4 regions of the Romboutsia sp. 1001713B170207_170306_H8 genome follow, and region 2 is predicted to be linked to each of the others. Evidence: riboswitches for the same ligand, from Rfam matches in the RefSeq annotation. Region 2 holds a riboswitch; each other region holds the start of a gene.
What was found. A riboswitch is a leader RNA that binds a small molecule or an ion and turns the genes downstream of it on or off. The one in region 2 is predicted to bind cyclic di-GMP.
Positions count from the first base shown of each region.

Region 1: linked by a shared signal. The riboswitch ahead of I2A66_RS00190 (response regulator transcription factor) and the one ahead of I2A66_RS17125 (hypothetical protein) in region 2 are both predicted to bind cyclic di-GMP.
Region 3: linked by a shared signal. The riboswitch ahead of I2A66_RS06145 (hypothetical protein) and the one ahead of I2A66_RS17125 (hypothetical protein) in region 2 are both predicted to bind cyclic di-GMP.
Region 4: linked by a shared signal. The riboswitch ahead of I2A66_RS13680 (type II secretion system protein) and the one ahead of I2A66_RS17125 (hypothetical protein) in region 2 are both predicted to bind cyclic di-GMP.

Region 1 covers NZ_JADNAX010000001.1:39,163-43,509, forward strand. Annotated here, with positions in the region: gene I2A66_RS00180 (N-acetylmuramoyl-L-alanine amidase) at 1-542, shown strand, start outside; gene I2A66_RS00185 (LCP family protein) at 654-1,559, shown strand; cyclic di-GMP riboswitch class II at 1,779-1,862, shown strand; gene I2A66_RS00190 (response regulator transcription factor) at 2,083-2,682, shown strand; RNA gene rnpB (RNase P RNA component class A) at 2,742-3,084, shown strand; gene galE (UDP-glucose 4-epimerase GalE) at 3,163-4,188, shown strand; gene I2A66_RS00205 (COG2426 family protein) at 4,258-4,347, shown strand, end outside.
Region 2 covers NZ_JADNAX010000002.1:140,974-145,320, forward strand. Annotated here, with positions in the region: gene I2A66_RS17120 (pectate lyase family protein) at 1-994, opposite strand, end outside; gene I2A66_RS17125 (hypothetical protein) at 1,037-1,645, opposite strand; cyclic di-GMP riboswitch class I at 1,851-1,936, opposite strand; gene I2A66_RS05365 (protein adenylyltransferase SelO) at 2,034-3,506, opposite strand; gene I2A66_RS05370 (6-phospho-beta-glucosidase) at 3,738-4,347, opposite strand, start outside.
Region 3 covers NZ_JADNAX010000002.1:325,334-329,680, forward strand. Annotated here, with positions in the region: gene I2A66_RS06140 (hypothetical protein) at 1-355, opposite strand, end outside; gene I2A66_RS06145 (hypothetical protein) at 1,035-1,994, opposite strand; cyclic di-GMP riboswitch class I at 2,009-2,093, opposite strand; gene I2A66_RS06150 (sigma factor) at 2,297-3,316, opposite strand; gene I2A66_RS06155 (Bax inhibitor-1 family protein) at 3,439-4,104, opposite strand; gene I2A66_RS06160 (DUF3885 domain-containing protein) at 4,234-4,347, opposite strand, start outside.
Region 4 covers NZ_JADNAX010000009.1:38,175-42,521, forward strand. Annotated here, with positions in the region: gene I2A66_RS13675 (DUF5057 domain-containing protein) at 1-1,841, shown strand, start outside; cyclic di-GMP riboswitch class II at 2,003-2,086, shown strand; gene I2A66_RS13680 (type II secretion system protein) at 2,176-2,685, shown strand; gene I2A66_RS13685 (type IV pilus twitching motility protein PilT) at 2,829-3,890, shown strand; gene I2A66_RS13690 (prepilin peptidase) at 3,918-4,347, shown strand, end outside.

The DNA.
Region 1 (4,347 bases), on a different contig from region 2:
ATCAAAACAAACCAAAAGCTTTATTCTTATCAATACATGCAAATGCATATCTATCATACTTTAACAGCGCAAGAGGAACAGAAACCTACACAGCAAGTAATGCAAGTACAAATTCAAAGAATGCAGCAAAATACGTTCAAGAAAACTTAGTAGATGCAATAAAGGCAATTGATAGTACTGCGAAAGATAGAGGTTTAAAAACTGCAGATTTTACAGTAATATATAAAGCCAATATGCCATCTATACTAGTAGAATATGCTTTTTATACAAATAAAGAAGATTTAGCAATATTGAATAATAATAAAGATGAAATGATAGAAGGAACTATGAAAGGTTTATGTAAATATTTTGGTATAACCTATAAAGCACCATCTGACTCAAATATAAATGATAACACAGATGATAATAATACTGATAATGGTACAATTTACTATAGGGTAGTTGTAGGAAGTTATACTAATAAAGAAAACGCAGAAGCTATGGTAGCAGAATTGAAGTCAAAAGGATACGATCCGTTTATAGTAGCTTATAAAAAAGAATAGTAAATTGAAAGTAGTCTATGAATTTAGGCTACTTTTAATTTACTTATGATATAATAAAAGTAGATAAATAGTAATTTATGGGAGTGTTACAAGAAAATAGGGGGGTATAATATGAGACATTTTAAGAAAATTGTCATTGGCTTATTAATATTACTATTAGCCATACCAACAATAGGATTTGGAACATTATATTTTAAGTTAAATTCTATATATGACAAAGAAGAAGCTGGTAAAATAGAAGTTGCAGAAGTTAAAGAAGGAATAACAAATATACTTTTAGTAGGAGTAGATGGAGACAATATAGATAGAGGGAATAGATCAGATGCTATGATAATACTTACTATAGATAGTAATAATAATGATATAAGACTTACATCACTAGCAAGAGATACATATGTAAATATTCCAGGGCATAGTACAGAGAAATTAACTCATGCATATGCATATGATGGTCCTAGTTTATTAATTCAAACTATTAAGGAAAATTTTGGTATAAGTATAGATAAATACGCTGCTGTTAATTTTAATTCATTTATAAATATAATTAATGAGTTAGGTGGAGTACAAATAGATATAAGTGAAGCTGAAGTAAGTCAAATAGATGGCATAAATGAAGCTGGAACACAAGCACTTACAGGAGAACAAGCATTAGCTTATAGTAGAATAAGATATATAGATAGTGCTTATCAAAGAGATAATAGACAAAGAACAGTATTACAAGCACTTTATAATAAGTTAACGAATGTAAGTAACGATGAGCTATTAGATATAGCGAATACTTTATTTAGATATACTAAAACAAATATGACTCCAATGGAAATTATAAGTGTTGGTACTCAGGCTATTAAAATTAAAGATACTGATTTTGATCAGTTGGAGTTTCCGCTTGAAGGTCATAGAAATGATACTATGATTAATAATGAAAAAGGATGGGTAATTGAATGGGAAGAAGAGTACAATAAAAAAGCTCTAAATGACTTTATATTTAATTACATTACATATATAAAAGAATACTAAAAATTATGCAGGCTTATTTGAATAGGTCTGCTTTTTAATTGTCGAATTAAACTTGTAATAAAATGGAATTAGATATAGAATAATTATTTATTTTGTAGAAAAAATAAGAATTTTTTATAAAAAAGTATTTTTTTGAAAAACGAAAGTAAGATATTATACCAATTATTTATTGAAAATTATACTAAATATGTATAACATAAACATATAAGTAGTAAAAACTTTAATATTTGAAATGGTGATATATATCCTGTAATTTGGGCATCTCGGATATATGGAGTTAGTGATGCAACCGGCTATATTTGACAAAAACTAGTTTTTGTTAGTATAGCTTTTTTTATTATAAAAAATAATACTAAAGTATAACGGATATATAGTAACAAGTATATGAATTATAAAAAAGTGTAATCAATAACTAAACAAAAGATTTATAGTATATGGTAAATTTGAGTGATTTAATATGTAAAAAATAAGACATATAATTAATACATAGTGAATAAAAGGGACTTTACGGAGGGTGTAATATATGAAGGGGATAATAATTTCAGAATCGTTAGTTATAAGAAAAGGAGTAGCAGAGATACTATCAAGTGAAAGTTGTATAGATATATTAGATGAAGGATATATGTGTACTGATATAAATAAAGATGCATACGATTTAGTTATATTTGACTTAAATAGAAATACTAAACAGTATATAGATTGTATAAAAGATATAAAAGAAAATGGAAATTCAAAAATAATGGTATTAGATTTTTATGAAGATACAAGATTATTCGCAAAGTGTATGAAAATTGGTGTAGATAGCTACATATTAGCAAATATAGAAGGTGAAGGAATAAAATATGCAGTAAGATTATTATCAAAAGGAAAAAAATACTTTGATTCAGACCTCGTAGAAAATTATATGAGAAAAGATAACTTAGAAGAAATAAAAGAGCTTACAAAAAGAGAAAAAGAAATTTTAATATGTATATCAAAAGGTAAAACTAATCATGAGATTGCTAATGAGCTATGTATAACAGAACATACAGTTAAAAAGCATACAAGCAATATTTTTGAAAAATTAAACTTAAGAGATAGAACTCATGCAGCGCTTTATGTGCATGAAAAAGGAATAATATAAAAAATTTAACTTTTGACACGATAAAAAAAATATGATAATATAGTGAAAGTCAATTAAATTAAGTAAGCCAGATGATCGCGGGTAGCATTAGCTACGTGAGGAAAGTCGGAGCTCCATAGAGCAAGGGTGCTAGATAACGTCTAGTGGGAGTGATCCTAAGGAAAGTGCAACAGAAAATAACCGCCAACTAGTTTGGTAAGGATGAAAAGGTGAGGTAAGAGCTCACCGTTGGCTAGGTGACTAGCCAAGCCGTGTAAACCCCACCCGGAGCAAGTCCAAGTTAGGGTAAATAGGGTGCTGCTCGTACCCTCCGGTAGGTAGGACGCTTGAGCCTATTGGTGACAATAGGCCTAGAAAGATGATCATCAAATACAGAACTCCGCTTATAGACTTGCTCAATTTAATGACATACACTAGCATAAGCTGGTGTTTTTTTTTACATAAATTTAAGTAATTAAATTAAAAGGGGAATTGGGGAAAATGAATATATTAGTAACAGGTGGGGCTGGATACATAGGTAGTCATACTGTAGTAGAGCTATTAAACTATAATTATGATGTAGTAGTTGTAGATAATTTTAGTAATAGTAGTCCAATTGTATTAGATAGAATTAGGGAAATATCTAAAAAGGATTTTAAATTTTATGAGGTGGATTTAACTAATAAAGAAGATTTAGAAATTGTATTTAAAGAAAATGAAATAGATGCTATAATACATTTTGCAGCATTAAAAGCTGTTGGAGAATCTGTAAAAAAACCATTAGATTATTACTATAACAATATTTTAAGTACTCTGTATTTATTCGATTTAATGAGAAAATATAGTGTATGTAAATTTGTGTTTAGTTCATCAGCAACTGTATATGGCCAACCTAAAAAGTGTCCTATAGTAGAAGATTTTCCGTTATCAGTAACAAACCCATATGGAAGAAGTAAGCTAATTATAGAAGATATACTTAGAGATATGTGTTTTGCATATTCCTCATTAGATGTAGCTATTCTAAGATATTTTAACCCTATTGGAGCTCATAAAAGTGGTCTAATTGGAGAAGAACCAGATGGAATACCAAATAATATAATGCCATATATAACTAAGGTTGCTGTTGGTAAGCTACCTGTATTAAATATATTTGGAGATGATTATGATACTTTAGATGGAACAGGTATAAGAGATTATATACATGTACTAGACTTAGCAAGAGGACATGTTAAAGCATTAAAAAAACTCGAAGAAAACCCAGGTCTTGTAACTTATAATTTAGGAACGGGTCATGGATATAGTGTACTTCAACTTGTAAATGCATTTTCAAGAGCTAGTGGTAAAAAAATACCTTATACGATTACTGATAGAAGAGCTGGAGATGTAGCAGTATGCTATGCAGATCCAAGTAAAGCAGAAAAAGAACTTGGATGGAAAGCTAATTATGGTATAGATGAAATGTGCCAAGATTCATGGAGATGGCAAAGTAAAAATCCAGATGGATACAGAGAAACTGCAAAAGGTTAATAATGAATATACAAAGATATAACAATTATGATAAAATGTTATATCTTTATTTTTTGAAGGAGGACTAACTTGGGATACTTACATATAATGATTTTATCAATGATACCAGTAACTGAATTAAGAGGAGCAATACCACTTGGTATAGCAATGGATTTAAAT
Region 2 (4,347 bases):
ATTGACTTTTGTATCCTTTGATTGCATTCATTAACTCTATATTTACGCTAGAACTAATATCATCAGCACTTGTAAATTTCCACTCAAAATCTCCACCATTTACTCTTCCTGAATAGTTTGTAACAATACCTCTTACATCTTCTATATTATCTGGAGTATACTCATACATTTTAGAACTTGTATCAAAGTTATTATATGTATTTGCTCCACTTAAAGTCTTATATGTACTTGGAACTATTTCATTTCTCGAAATTGCTAAATAAGCATCAAACTGTGTTGAATTTTGACTTGCATATACAATTCTTGATTCACCTGATATCTTGTTGTTATATGCTTTGATCATACCACCAGATTCACCTGAGAAGTTTCCTTTACCATTTCCATATATATCACTGCCTTGTAATGAAATAAGCATTGGATATTTAGTATTTCTAAAATCACTAGCTTCTACGAAAGCTGAACTGCCTTTAGTTACCCCAACTCCATATTTTGAATTTCCATCAAAATAATTATTATAAATATGCACTGTACCGACTCTTATTCTAGGATGCCTTGAGTCTGAATGATCAAACCAATTATGATGATACGTTACAAAAAACTCTTCAGTATCACTCATTCCACAAAGTGAAGCTTTACCCGAATCATAAAAATGGTTGTATGAAATTGTTACATAGGTTGATTTTCCCTTAACATCAGCTGAACCATCTCCTTTTGCCTGGTCTACATCACTTCCTGCACTTCCATAGAATATATCATTATTATGAATCCATATATTCTCATTACCTGTATCCAGTGAAATTGCATCATCTGGGAATAACATTATACCAACATTTCTTAATTCTACATTATGAGAATCTCTAATTAAAAATCCCCATTTATATACTGTAGTATCCTCTCCTACACCTTCAAAAGTAACATTATATATTCCCTTTAATTGTAAATATCCACTTGAATTAAGTCCTATAATATCTGATCCTTTTATTTCTCCAATCATACGTATTATTAAAGGTGTTTTATCATAACCTTTTGGACGTTTTTATAGTATATCTACTATACCTGTACATTTAGTTTTACTACCTTTGCTATTAGTAATAACATCTAACGTTACTGTATTAACATTTTCTGATGTTATATATATTATTTTTGAATCATTCTTAACTGTTCCATTATCATTATATCCTCCTGAGCTAGTCTTCATAGGAGATTCTTTAGAGAACCCAAAACCTTCTCTTGTATGATTTTTAACTTCTATATCTGTTATTATTCCTTGTAAAGATACCTCTTCTTTATTATCTATTGTAGGAATTACTTTTATAATGTATTCGCCTTCTGAAAGCCCCAGTATATCTGCTCTAAAATATGATGAGTATTGCCTTATTAGTTCATCGTCTATTTTTTTATATTTATAATATGATTCAGAGGCTAGCTTATAATAAACATTATACCCTTTAGCCTCTTTTATCGGCTTCCATTCAACACTTATACTTTCTAACCATCCTTTACTTTCTAATATAGAAACTTTGCTTAATTGAGTTATATGGCCTGTATTATTCTCTATTGCACTTGCAATAATAGCTACATTAGTAGATATTATTGACGCTATAGTCATAGATGCTATAGCTTTTGATAAAATTTTCATCTTCAAATTTAAATCTCCCTTTTATAAATTTATTGTAGCTAAGGGTATTCCGGTAAAATCTTAATTCTTTAGTTTTATTTTGCAATAAAAAAACTATCCTAACTTAAGAAAGAGGATAGTTTCCATATAAATCATTACAACCTAATCTATATTTAATTAAATATATTAAATAAATATAATCTTATTTTATAAGAACAAAGAATAAATATTCTTCGGCAACTGGCTGGCATAGTAATAATTACCTTAGCCCCTTTAGCTTTGCGTCTTTGGATTTCTCCAAATTTGCCATTATTTTATTGTAAAAACAATTTATCATATATTTATATCTATTTCAATAGAATATCTTTATAAGAATAACAATACTAGAAAATTTTTTCTAGTATTGTTATTTTTATTATGTTCCGCAATAAGTTCTATAAGGACAATTTGATGGCTTAGGTAATTTAGAATACTCTTCTTGTTTTTTTGAATGTTCATATGGTTTAGATAGAACCTCAAGAAGTCTTTTCATAACATTAAGATTACCTTTATTAGCAGCATCAAGAGCTTCTTCAACTCTATGATTTCTTGGAATTACAGCTGGATTTGAATTCATCATTAGTCCTTTAACCATTTCTTTTGACTTTCCTTGTCTTTGTAATCTTTCCTGCCATAATTTATACCAATATTTAAATTCCTGACTATTATACATTGAACTTTCTTTATTATTATCAAATGTTAATGAGATAAATGTATTAGTATAATCTTCATTATACTTCTCCATCATATTAAGCAAATCTTTAATAATAGATTTATCTTCAACCTCTTCATCAAATAATCCAAGCTTAGACCTCATTATAGATATCCAATTTGAATAATATATCTCAGAAAAGTTAGAAATAGCATTTTGAGCTATTTGTATAGCTTTATTCCTATCTTCATTTAGCAAAGGTAATAATGATTCTGCAAATCTACATAAGTTCCACTCTGTCATAATAGGTTGATTTTTATATGAATATCTTCCATTTCTATCTATAGAACTAAATACAGTATTAGGATTGTATTCATCCATAAATGCACATGGCCCATAGTCAATTGTTTCTCCACTTATAGTCATATTATCCGTATTCATAACTCCATGTATAAAACCTACACATTGCCACTTAGAAACAAGACTTGCTTGAGATTTTATAACCTCATTAAGTAGATTAATATATTTATTACTATCATCTTTGATATGAGGAAAATGTCTTTTTAAACAGTAATCAGCTAAATCTTTAAGTTGTTGGTGTGACCCAAAGCTCGATACATATTGAAATGTACCAAATCTAATATGACTTGAAGCAACTCTAGTTAATATTGCACCTTTTTTTATATCTTCTCTAATTACTGGATCACCAGTTTTAACTACAGCTAAGCTACGCGTAGTAGGAATTCCGAGTCCATACATTGCTTCGCTTATTATATATTCTCTAAGCATTGGACCAAGTGCCGCTCTTCCATCTCCTCCACGAGAGTATGGAGTTTTTCCTGAACCTTTAAGTTGAATATCATATCTTTCACCTAACGGTGTTATTTGCTCTCCTATTAATAAAGCTCTTCCATCACCTAGTATTGTAAAGTGCCCAAACTGGTGACCTCCATATGCTTGAGCAATATATTCTCCACCTTCTATTTTCTTATTTCCTGAGAATATTAAAGTTCCTTCATAACTTTTTAAGGAATCAATATTAAAACCTAAATTTTTTGCCAATTGCTCATTTAATATAATTAACTTTGGTGATGATACTGGATCTATATTAATTTTACTATAAAAAAAATCAGATAAATTTATATACGTATTATCAAAATTCCATCCCATGTTATTTGCATTTTTTATATAAGTCATTTTTCCTCCTTTATTTTAATTTAGATTTATTAATTAATATACCCTTATTAATCATTTCAAATAATCTTATTTAACACAAATCTTTAATCCTTTTTTTGTAATTTTAGACAGTAAAATTTAATTATAAAACTCAACTGTATTTTCACTTATAATGTTCATAACGGTAATATAAAACAAACTAAAAGTCACTCTGATTTAATCAGAGTGACTTTTAGTTTGTTTTTAAATTTATTAAAAACATTTTTCTTTTACATTGTCTACTTCGATTTGTTCTCCGTTAGATTCTATAACTCTTTTATACCAAAAGTATGAATCTTTACGTAACCTCTTCATAGTACCATTACCTTCATTATCACGATCTACATATATCATACCATATCTCTTCTTCATTTCGCCTGTAGTAAATGATACTAAATCTATTATTCCCCATGGAGTATATCCCATTAAGTCTACTCCATCATAATTTACAGCTTTTTTAATTTCTTCTATATGTTGTTTTAAATAATCTATACGATTTATATCATGAATTTCTTCATTTTCTTCAACTACATCTACTGCTCCAAATCCATTTTCAACTATAAACATAGGCAGTTGATATCTATCATATATACGATTTAATGTATATCTTAGACCAACTGGATCTATTGCCCATCCCCAATCACTAGATTTTATATATGGATTTTCAACGCCATTTTCTAATCCACCATTCACTATATCTCCAGTATTATCATTATGTACATCAGATTTAACTGTCGTAGACATATAATAACTAAATCCTATATAATCAACTGTTCCTTTACGAAGTATTTCTTCATCTCCTTCTTGTATACCTATATCATAT
Region 3 (4,347 bases), 180 kb from region 2:
CAATAAGAGCTGTACCTACTCCATCATATAAATTACATCTTTCAGAATATATATTTTTACCTAAGCAGCTTCTACATTTAAATACTTCTTTATTCTCATAACAATAAATTTTAGTTCTTCGCTCACCACATTCTGGGCAAACAAAGAATTTCTTTTCTCCAAAACCTGTCTTTTGCTTAGATATAAATATATCTTGTATTCTGTAGTTACACCAACCTCCATGAGCATAACTTTTTATACGACCAAATAATGTTATCTTCTCATCCTCTATATTTACATATTTCTTTTCTTTACCGAATTTTATTGAGTATGCTCCTGATAAATCTTTTATATTATTTATATCAATAACATTCATATATAACCTCCATAATAACCTAAATACTAAGCGAATTTATACTGTTTATTATACTAAATTGATTCAGAAGCTTAAACCCAAGTAAAATACAGTATTGTAGCTTATTTTATAGGTGCACCCAATCGGAACGTTCCGTTCGTAGTACTCCATAAAAAGTGTACAACGTTCCTTTTGCTACCACATTTGACAACATTGATATTACAATACTTAAAACTTGATAAATAGCCATTTAACCGCGTTTTTTTATTTGAGTTATTTGTTTTGTGAGTTGATTTCGTAATTTTTTATTCATCATTTTGGAAATCCTTATTAATATATAAAAAGAGTGCACCCTAAATTAAAATAGGTGCACCTTTTATAATTAATCCAAATGTTTAGTTTGCAATATTACAAGTCATTTAATTAAAAATGACATTTATAATAATAATCATGAAAATATATATAAAGTTAATTTTATCCTCATTCTTATTTTCTTTTAAAATAAATGATTATAAAAATACAATTATAATGGATAATATAATCATAAATATTATTATATATATTAAATTTTTATTATTACTATAATTCATGTTGTAAACCTTTTTAAAGCTTTTTATAGAACCAAAAATAAGAAATACAACACTTATCAAAACTAATCCAGCTATAATATAAGGAAAGTACATTTTCATTCTAACGCCCTCTATATTTTATGATAGTATTTATTTATTTGTCCAAAGTCATAAAGAAATGCTATAGTTTCTTTTGCTATGTCAAATCCACTAACAGTTATGCCTAAAGCTGCTAATGCACTTGTAACAACTGCTAGTGCTGGTGCAAATGTTGTTGCAGCTATTAAACCTGATACGTAACTTATATATTTTGATAAAACTGCTCCACTTAATTTGTATCCTATTTTATTGAAGTGTACAGACGCATTATTAACACTATTATAGAAATTTAAAGTATTACCACTATTCCAATTATATTTTTCTTTAGAGTAACTCTTTTTTTGACCTGATTTTATCCCATGAATAGATATCCTATCTTTTGTATCTCTTGTTACCTTAATATAAGGATAAAATACACTAGACACAGTTCCTGATCCATACTGCTTAGATGGAACTACTGTAGTTGATCTAGACATAATTTCTAAATTATTTTCTTTTCCTACTTGATTTAAATTTTCTAATGATTCAAAGTAATTAATTTCTACTGTATCTTTTACCTGTCCTTCATTATCATATATTGTAGTTTTAATTATTCCTCTATGACCATTAACTTCCGTTAATATGTTATTTTCTTCTCTTACTTTTTTTAGTAAATCTTCATCACCATATGTAGATTTAAATTCTAACTTTAATAATTCCACTTGTTCATCAGAAAACATGTCAGATAATTTTGTATCTACATCAAATGATTCCCTCTCTTCATTTAATTGAATAACTTGATCTTTACTCAATCCATATGACGCTATTAAATCTGACTCATTTTCTATGATAGAATTTATATCTGTATTTAAAACTTCTTCATCCAAACTCATATCATATGACTCTTCTTGTTCTAAACCTGCAGCCAATACAGTATTTGATACTGGTAATGAAAATATTATTCCAATCAATACTAACGCTATCCCTTTACTTACTCTCTTTTTTAAACTCATTTTAATCTCCTCCTCTTGATATCCTGCTAGCATAGGTATTCTACCCTTAGCTCCTTAGCTTTCCATCCTTTAATTTCTTAAAGTTTGGCTTTTCATAGTTTTAATTAAGAAAGTATGATTTAACTTAATTTTAGCTCTATTCGTAAAATTTTGTAAATATATAGTGCATAACTGGTCGTTAAGTGTACAAAATTGGATATATTAACATTTAATATAAAAAAATTTAAACATTCATGTAAAAAATAAGCTAGCCGAAAAATCGACTAGCTTAAATAAATAATAATATTTGTTTTTTAGTTATATCATATGCAGCTGCTTTTATACGTTATATTGTCTATAATACCATCATCTTTGTTTATATTTGTAAATTTTCCATACTCAAAATCTTTACATAAATCATATACTAAATCTTTATTTTTAGAAATAGTATTTTTTATTCTATCTTCTACAAAATAAATATCACTAAAGCTATATTTATCCTTTAGAGAATCCCTATTCCCTTTTGCAATAGTTTTATATATAAATAAATCTTTAGCTTCTACAATATCATCTAAACTTAATATAAATCCTTGTATAACCTTATTCCTCTTATATGTATCTAGTCCATCAAATATAGTTTGTATAGTATCTATAACATCAAGCTCATATCTGTATTTATTTCTTAATTCTTTGCTTATTTCATGTATATAAATTGATTTAGCAGGATCTTTATATAAATTAATTATGTTATTCTCTGCCTCTTTCTCTTTTAACTCCATATACTTAGAACGTATTAACTTACTCTTAAACTTTAATTCTCTAAATGCTTTATTTTGTATATGCTTTGCCTTTGAGTATTCTATTCCTTTTGAAGCTGATACCTCAGTTAATGTCTTATCAGTAAATAAGGTTTCATAAGCAATATAATGTTCTATTCCATTTAATATCATATTTACTTCTTTTTTATAGGCTTCTATCGTTATTTTATCTATAGTTTCATCTGATACATTTATATTTATATCTTCTATCGTATCAGCTATTGTTATATCCTCATCTAGTCCACCTATAGGTGTATCTATTGATATTGAATTAGCTAAAGATTGTCTTTTTATTCTCTTTAAATTTTGAAATTCTCTTAATATAGCTCTCTTTATACATGAATATATCCAAGTATCTTTTTTACAATCCCTTGTATCGTCATATGTATTAAACCCTCTTATAAAACCCATAGACCCTATTTGAACTAAATCCTCTATCTCTAATTTATATATATTATTTTTAAATTTATTAGCAATCTTATATACCATAGGTTCATATCTTATATAATCTTCATTAGTTATCATAATAAACACCCCTTTGTTATATTTATACTATAATTATTATAACATTATATGTATAAAAATAGAGATAGCTTAACCAATCATTTTAAAATTGGGTTTAGCCACCTCTATAAAAATATTATATATTAATCATCTAAAATTGATGCTATATTCAATAAATCTAGTAATATATTAATAAAGTCTAAGTAAAGGTTTAAAACATGTAGAGATAGATCATTCTTTTCTCTTATTTCACCATTTTCTATCTCATGCTTTATTAAACTTATATCATAAAGAACATAGCCAGAAAATATTACTACACCTACTATGCTTATTAATAAACTAAGCATTGCTCCCCCTATAAATATATTAATTATCAATGCTATTAGTATACCTATAAGTCCAGCGAATAATATACTTCCTAGTCCCAGATAATGTCCAGCTTCTTTTCTACTTGATAATTTAGCTAATACTGCAAATAACGCTATTGATGCAACCAATATGGATGTAAATACACCTGTCCCTAAATCCTCTAAATAATATTGTAATAATGGATATGTAAGAATACCATCAATAAAAGTAAATGCATAAACAAAACTCATAGAAAAGCTTATAGGAATTATATTTTTTCTTGATAATAAAGACATTATTAAAAGTCCTATCATTAAAAAAGTAAATATCATATTTGCATAATATGCAAAACTAACCGGTATAAATATCTGTCCAAACATAAAACCTATGAACATAAATAATACAGATGTAGCTAGACATTTAAAAATTGCTGACATAGGATTTTCTATGCTTCTATTCATATTTACTCCTCCTCCCTTATTAATTCTATTTTATATGTATACTATCATCTTATTCAAGTTACATTCAGTTAACAAAATACTAAGCATACAAATAATTCTTTAACTATTATTAAGTATAGCTATATTATTTTAATAATAGTTTTCTTGATCATCATTTATATCTATATATTTAGCTCTTATTTTCAATCTATCTTCATTATTTAGAAACACTAAATCTATATATTCATCAGTACACATTCTATA
Region 4 (4,347 bases), on a different contig from region 2:
ACTACAATATTAAATATGACCATGATGGATATGATGAAACATATAAACTTTATGGAAGATCGAGCGTAGAAATAAACTTCGAGGGACAAGCATTTAACTACTTAGAATATAGATTTGTAAATAAAGATAACAATCAAGGGACTACAGATTGGGTTGGTATGTATGCTGATAGTGATGTACTAGATCAACCAGGTAATCTAACACAGATGCCTTATGATGTATCTGACTTACCAACATTAAGTGGTAACAGCATATGGAGTAATAGAGATCTAGTTTTCAATACTAATAATGCATTTAATTCAGATACGGCGAATATAAGCATGGAAGTGTTCGAAAATGGAAGTGCAATAAATCCATATGTTAGCAGAGTAGAAGTAAATGGACAATTTATAAGATGGCAACCTAAAACTTATTTTGTAAAAGATCATAATGTAGGTGCATATGCAAATAATTATAAAGAAGCAAGAAAAACTTGGGGATATATAAAAGTACCTGAAAGTGGAAACTATAGCTTTGAAACTATTTCAGATGATGGAATATATGCAATGTTAACTGTGAATGGAAATACAAAAGTTATTGCAAATGACTTTACCCCAAGAGGAGCATGGTCTATATATAGTAATGAAAGTATTTATTTAGAAAAGGATAAATATTATCCTATATATATAGAATATTTTAACTGGGGAGGAAGCGCAGCTTTAGAAATAAAATATAAAAAAGATGGAGCAAGCTCATACACTAATATACCATCAGATTGGTTCTATCCATCGAATAGTAAAAACCCTATACAAGGAGGAAATAATACATTTACGGGTGCACAAAATGTAAACTTTCCGGAAGTTACAGGAACATATACTATTGAGTATAGAGTTGGAACTAAAAATAGTGAGTCTGATAAATTTAATATATTAAGAACAGGCTCGTTTGGAGAGTTTGCTATAGAAAATAGATTTAACTTAACTAAGAGTACTGATGTATATCAAGTCAGCGTGGGGGATAATCTTAATATTAATTATGAATTAGATCCTAAGGATATAACTCTTAGAGAGCTATACAAGATAAGCGGAAATGAATTAAAAAATAAAGGTAATATACCAGAATCATTAACTATAAAGGATATTAGATTAAGTGATGTGCTTCCAGATGGACTAGAATATATAAATAGTAATGAAGATTTAGGTGGCGTATTTAGTATTAATTACAGGTTGAATAAAACTGGATCAAAAAGTGAATGGAAGTATGAAGCTGATGTTGTAAATATAAATGTGTCGGTTAAAGCCAAGACAATACAAGAGATTGTATTTGAAGAAAATAGTGGATATATTAATTATGGAGATGTAACACTAGATGAAACATCAGGATATTTATGGAAAAAGGATTATTTTAATGGAACGACAGTAAGTGTCATAGATTCCAGTGAAATAATAGCTCATGGTAAATATGAAAATAATTCTACAATAGGAAGCCAGCAAGTTAATATAATGAAAAATATGTATTATACACTGGGTATAAGTATAGATATAAGGAATGAAAATAATATTCTAAATATATTACTTGATAATGATATAGATGTTAATAGTAGTAGCGTGCTTGTATATAAATGTAATGAAAATGGCGAAATACAAGGTAGAGATAATAATGTGAGTATAACTATAGATCAAGATTCTGGATACATTGAACTTAAAAACTTTAATCCTGGCAAATATATAGTTACATATAGTGTAAAGTCAATATCTGATGGAACTATTCGAGCTAGTTTATTTAATTCAAGCGGGAATATTATAAATAGTAAAGATGTTAAATTAAATTTACAATCACAGGAATTACCTGACTTATTTTAAAAATATAAATTAATTTTTATTGATAAGGTAACTTTTAATTTTAAAAGTTATCTTATTTTATTTTGTAAAATTATAAATAATACAAAAGTATAATTTCGACTTAATAATAAGTATAAAAATGCTTGCTAAAGAATGGAATAAATGATACAATTTTGGTATAAAATGGAATGAGATACGGAGAAACATATTCTTTATTTGGGCACCTGGAATATGTAGAGTAAGTGGTGCAACCGGCTATTAAGATTTTGTTTTAGACAAAGCATAATAGTCATTTTTTATGTTTTCAAAGGGGTTATTCCAGTGAGAAAATTATGATAAATTTTGGAGGGAAATTATGTTAAACAAAAAGAAAAATAATAAAGGTTTCACATTAGTGGAATTATTAGTAGTAATAGCTATTATAGGTATATTAGCAGTAGTAGCAGTACCAGCATTATTCAATAATATACAAAAGGCAAGAATTTCAGAATTAGAATCAGATATAAGTGCTATAAAATCAGCAGCAGCAACAAGTTATGCTGATACAGGAGCGTATCCAACTGATGGAAACTCACCGAAGACTACAGTGGGAACGAATACATCTACAGATGCATTTGCTGGATTAATAGATGATTTAGGAAAGCCACTAGGAGCTTCATATGTTTTATCAGGTGCATCAGCTACACCAAGCGATTTAGTTCTTTCTATAACTACTACGAGCAAAATAAATGCAGCAGGAATAGAAAAGTTAAAGTCTGATTTTGGAAACTTAACAAATGCAGAAGTAGGAACAGCAGATGGGACTACAGCGAAGCCAATAAAAATAGTTTTAATTGACTATAATCAAAATGGAATAGATAAATAATTAATAAAGAACCGAAGGTTTATATTTTACCTTCGGTTCTTTATTAATTAATATGAACTAAATTTTAATATTTTGATTAAAAAATTATTTATTAGGAGAAGAATAACCAATAGATACTTTGATAAGATAATAAGGAGTAATAAATGAATATATTTGACTTATTAAATAAATCAATACAATTAAGATCATCAGATATACACATAACAGTAGGGAGCGTTCCAACTGTAAGAAGTAAAGGAAAATTTATAAAGTTATCTGAATACACATTAACATCAGAAGATACAAAAAACATGGTACAACAAATTACTTCAGAAAAAAACTTCAGAAAAATAGAAGAAGAAGGCGAATGTGATTTTTCAATATCACTAGAAAGTGGAGAACGATTCAGAGTAAATGCCTACAAACAAAAAGGAAACTACGCAATAGCACTAAGAACAATAAGTTCAGAAATACCAAACTTTAACACACTAGGATTACCTCAAACATTAAAAACATTCACAGAAAAACAAAAAGGATTGGTATTAGTAACAGGCCCAACAGGAAGTGGTAAATCTACAACACTAGCAAGCCTTCTAGATATAATAAACACAAATAGACAATCACATATAATAACAATAGAAGATCCAATAGAATACGTACACAACCACAAAAACAGCATAGTAAATCAAAGAGAAATAGGAAATGATACAAAATCATTTAATTCGGCACTTAGAGCAATACTTCGTCAAGATCCAGATGTAATATTAATAGGAGAAATGCGTGATCCGGAAACAATATCAATAGCCCTTACAGCAGCAGAGACAGGACATTTAGTATTCTCAACACTACATACAATAGGGGCAGCAAAAACTATAGATAGAATAATAGACAGTTTTCCATCAGAACAACAGCAACAAATTAGAATGCAATTATCAACTGTAATAGAAGGAGTTGTTTCACAACAATTAATACCAACATCAGATGGTGAAGGAAGAGTAGCAGCTCTTGAAGTGATGACAGTAACACCTGCAATAAGAAATCTTATAAGAGAAGGAAAAAACCATCAAATTCAAAGCTCTATACAAACAGGTATGAAATTTGGAATGCAAACTATGGATCAAGATTTAATTAAGTTATATAAAAGTGGAAAAATATCAAGAGAAATGGCTCTTAGTAGATGCAATGATTATGATTTTACTAGTAAATCAATTGGTATGATATACTAATTAATATATTTAAAAATGGAGAAAAATATGGAATTGATACTACAACTTTATATATTTATAATTGGAATAGTTTTTGGAAGTTTTTTTAACGTATGCATATACAGAATTCCAGAAAATGAATCAATAGTAAATCCACCATCAAAATGTCCCACGTGCAACACAAGACTAAAACCTATAGACTTAATACCAATATTAAGCTACTTAATATCAGGTAGAAAATGTAGATATTGCAAAAAAGAAATATCATCTAGATATGCATATGTAGAATTTTTAACTGGAATTTTATTCTTAGTAGTATTTAATACATTTTCAATATCACTAGAAACTATATATTATTTAGTACTAGCATCAATATTAATAATAATAACATTCATAGATATAGACCATTACATAATACCAGATGAGATAATAATATTTGGAATAATATCAGCATTAGTATTAAAGTTATTTGGAATAG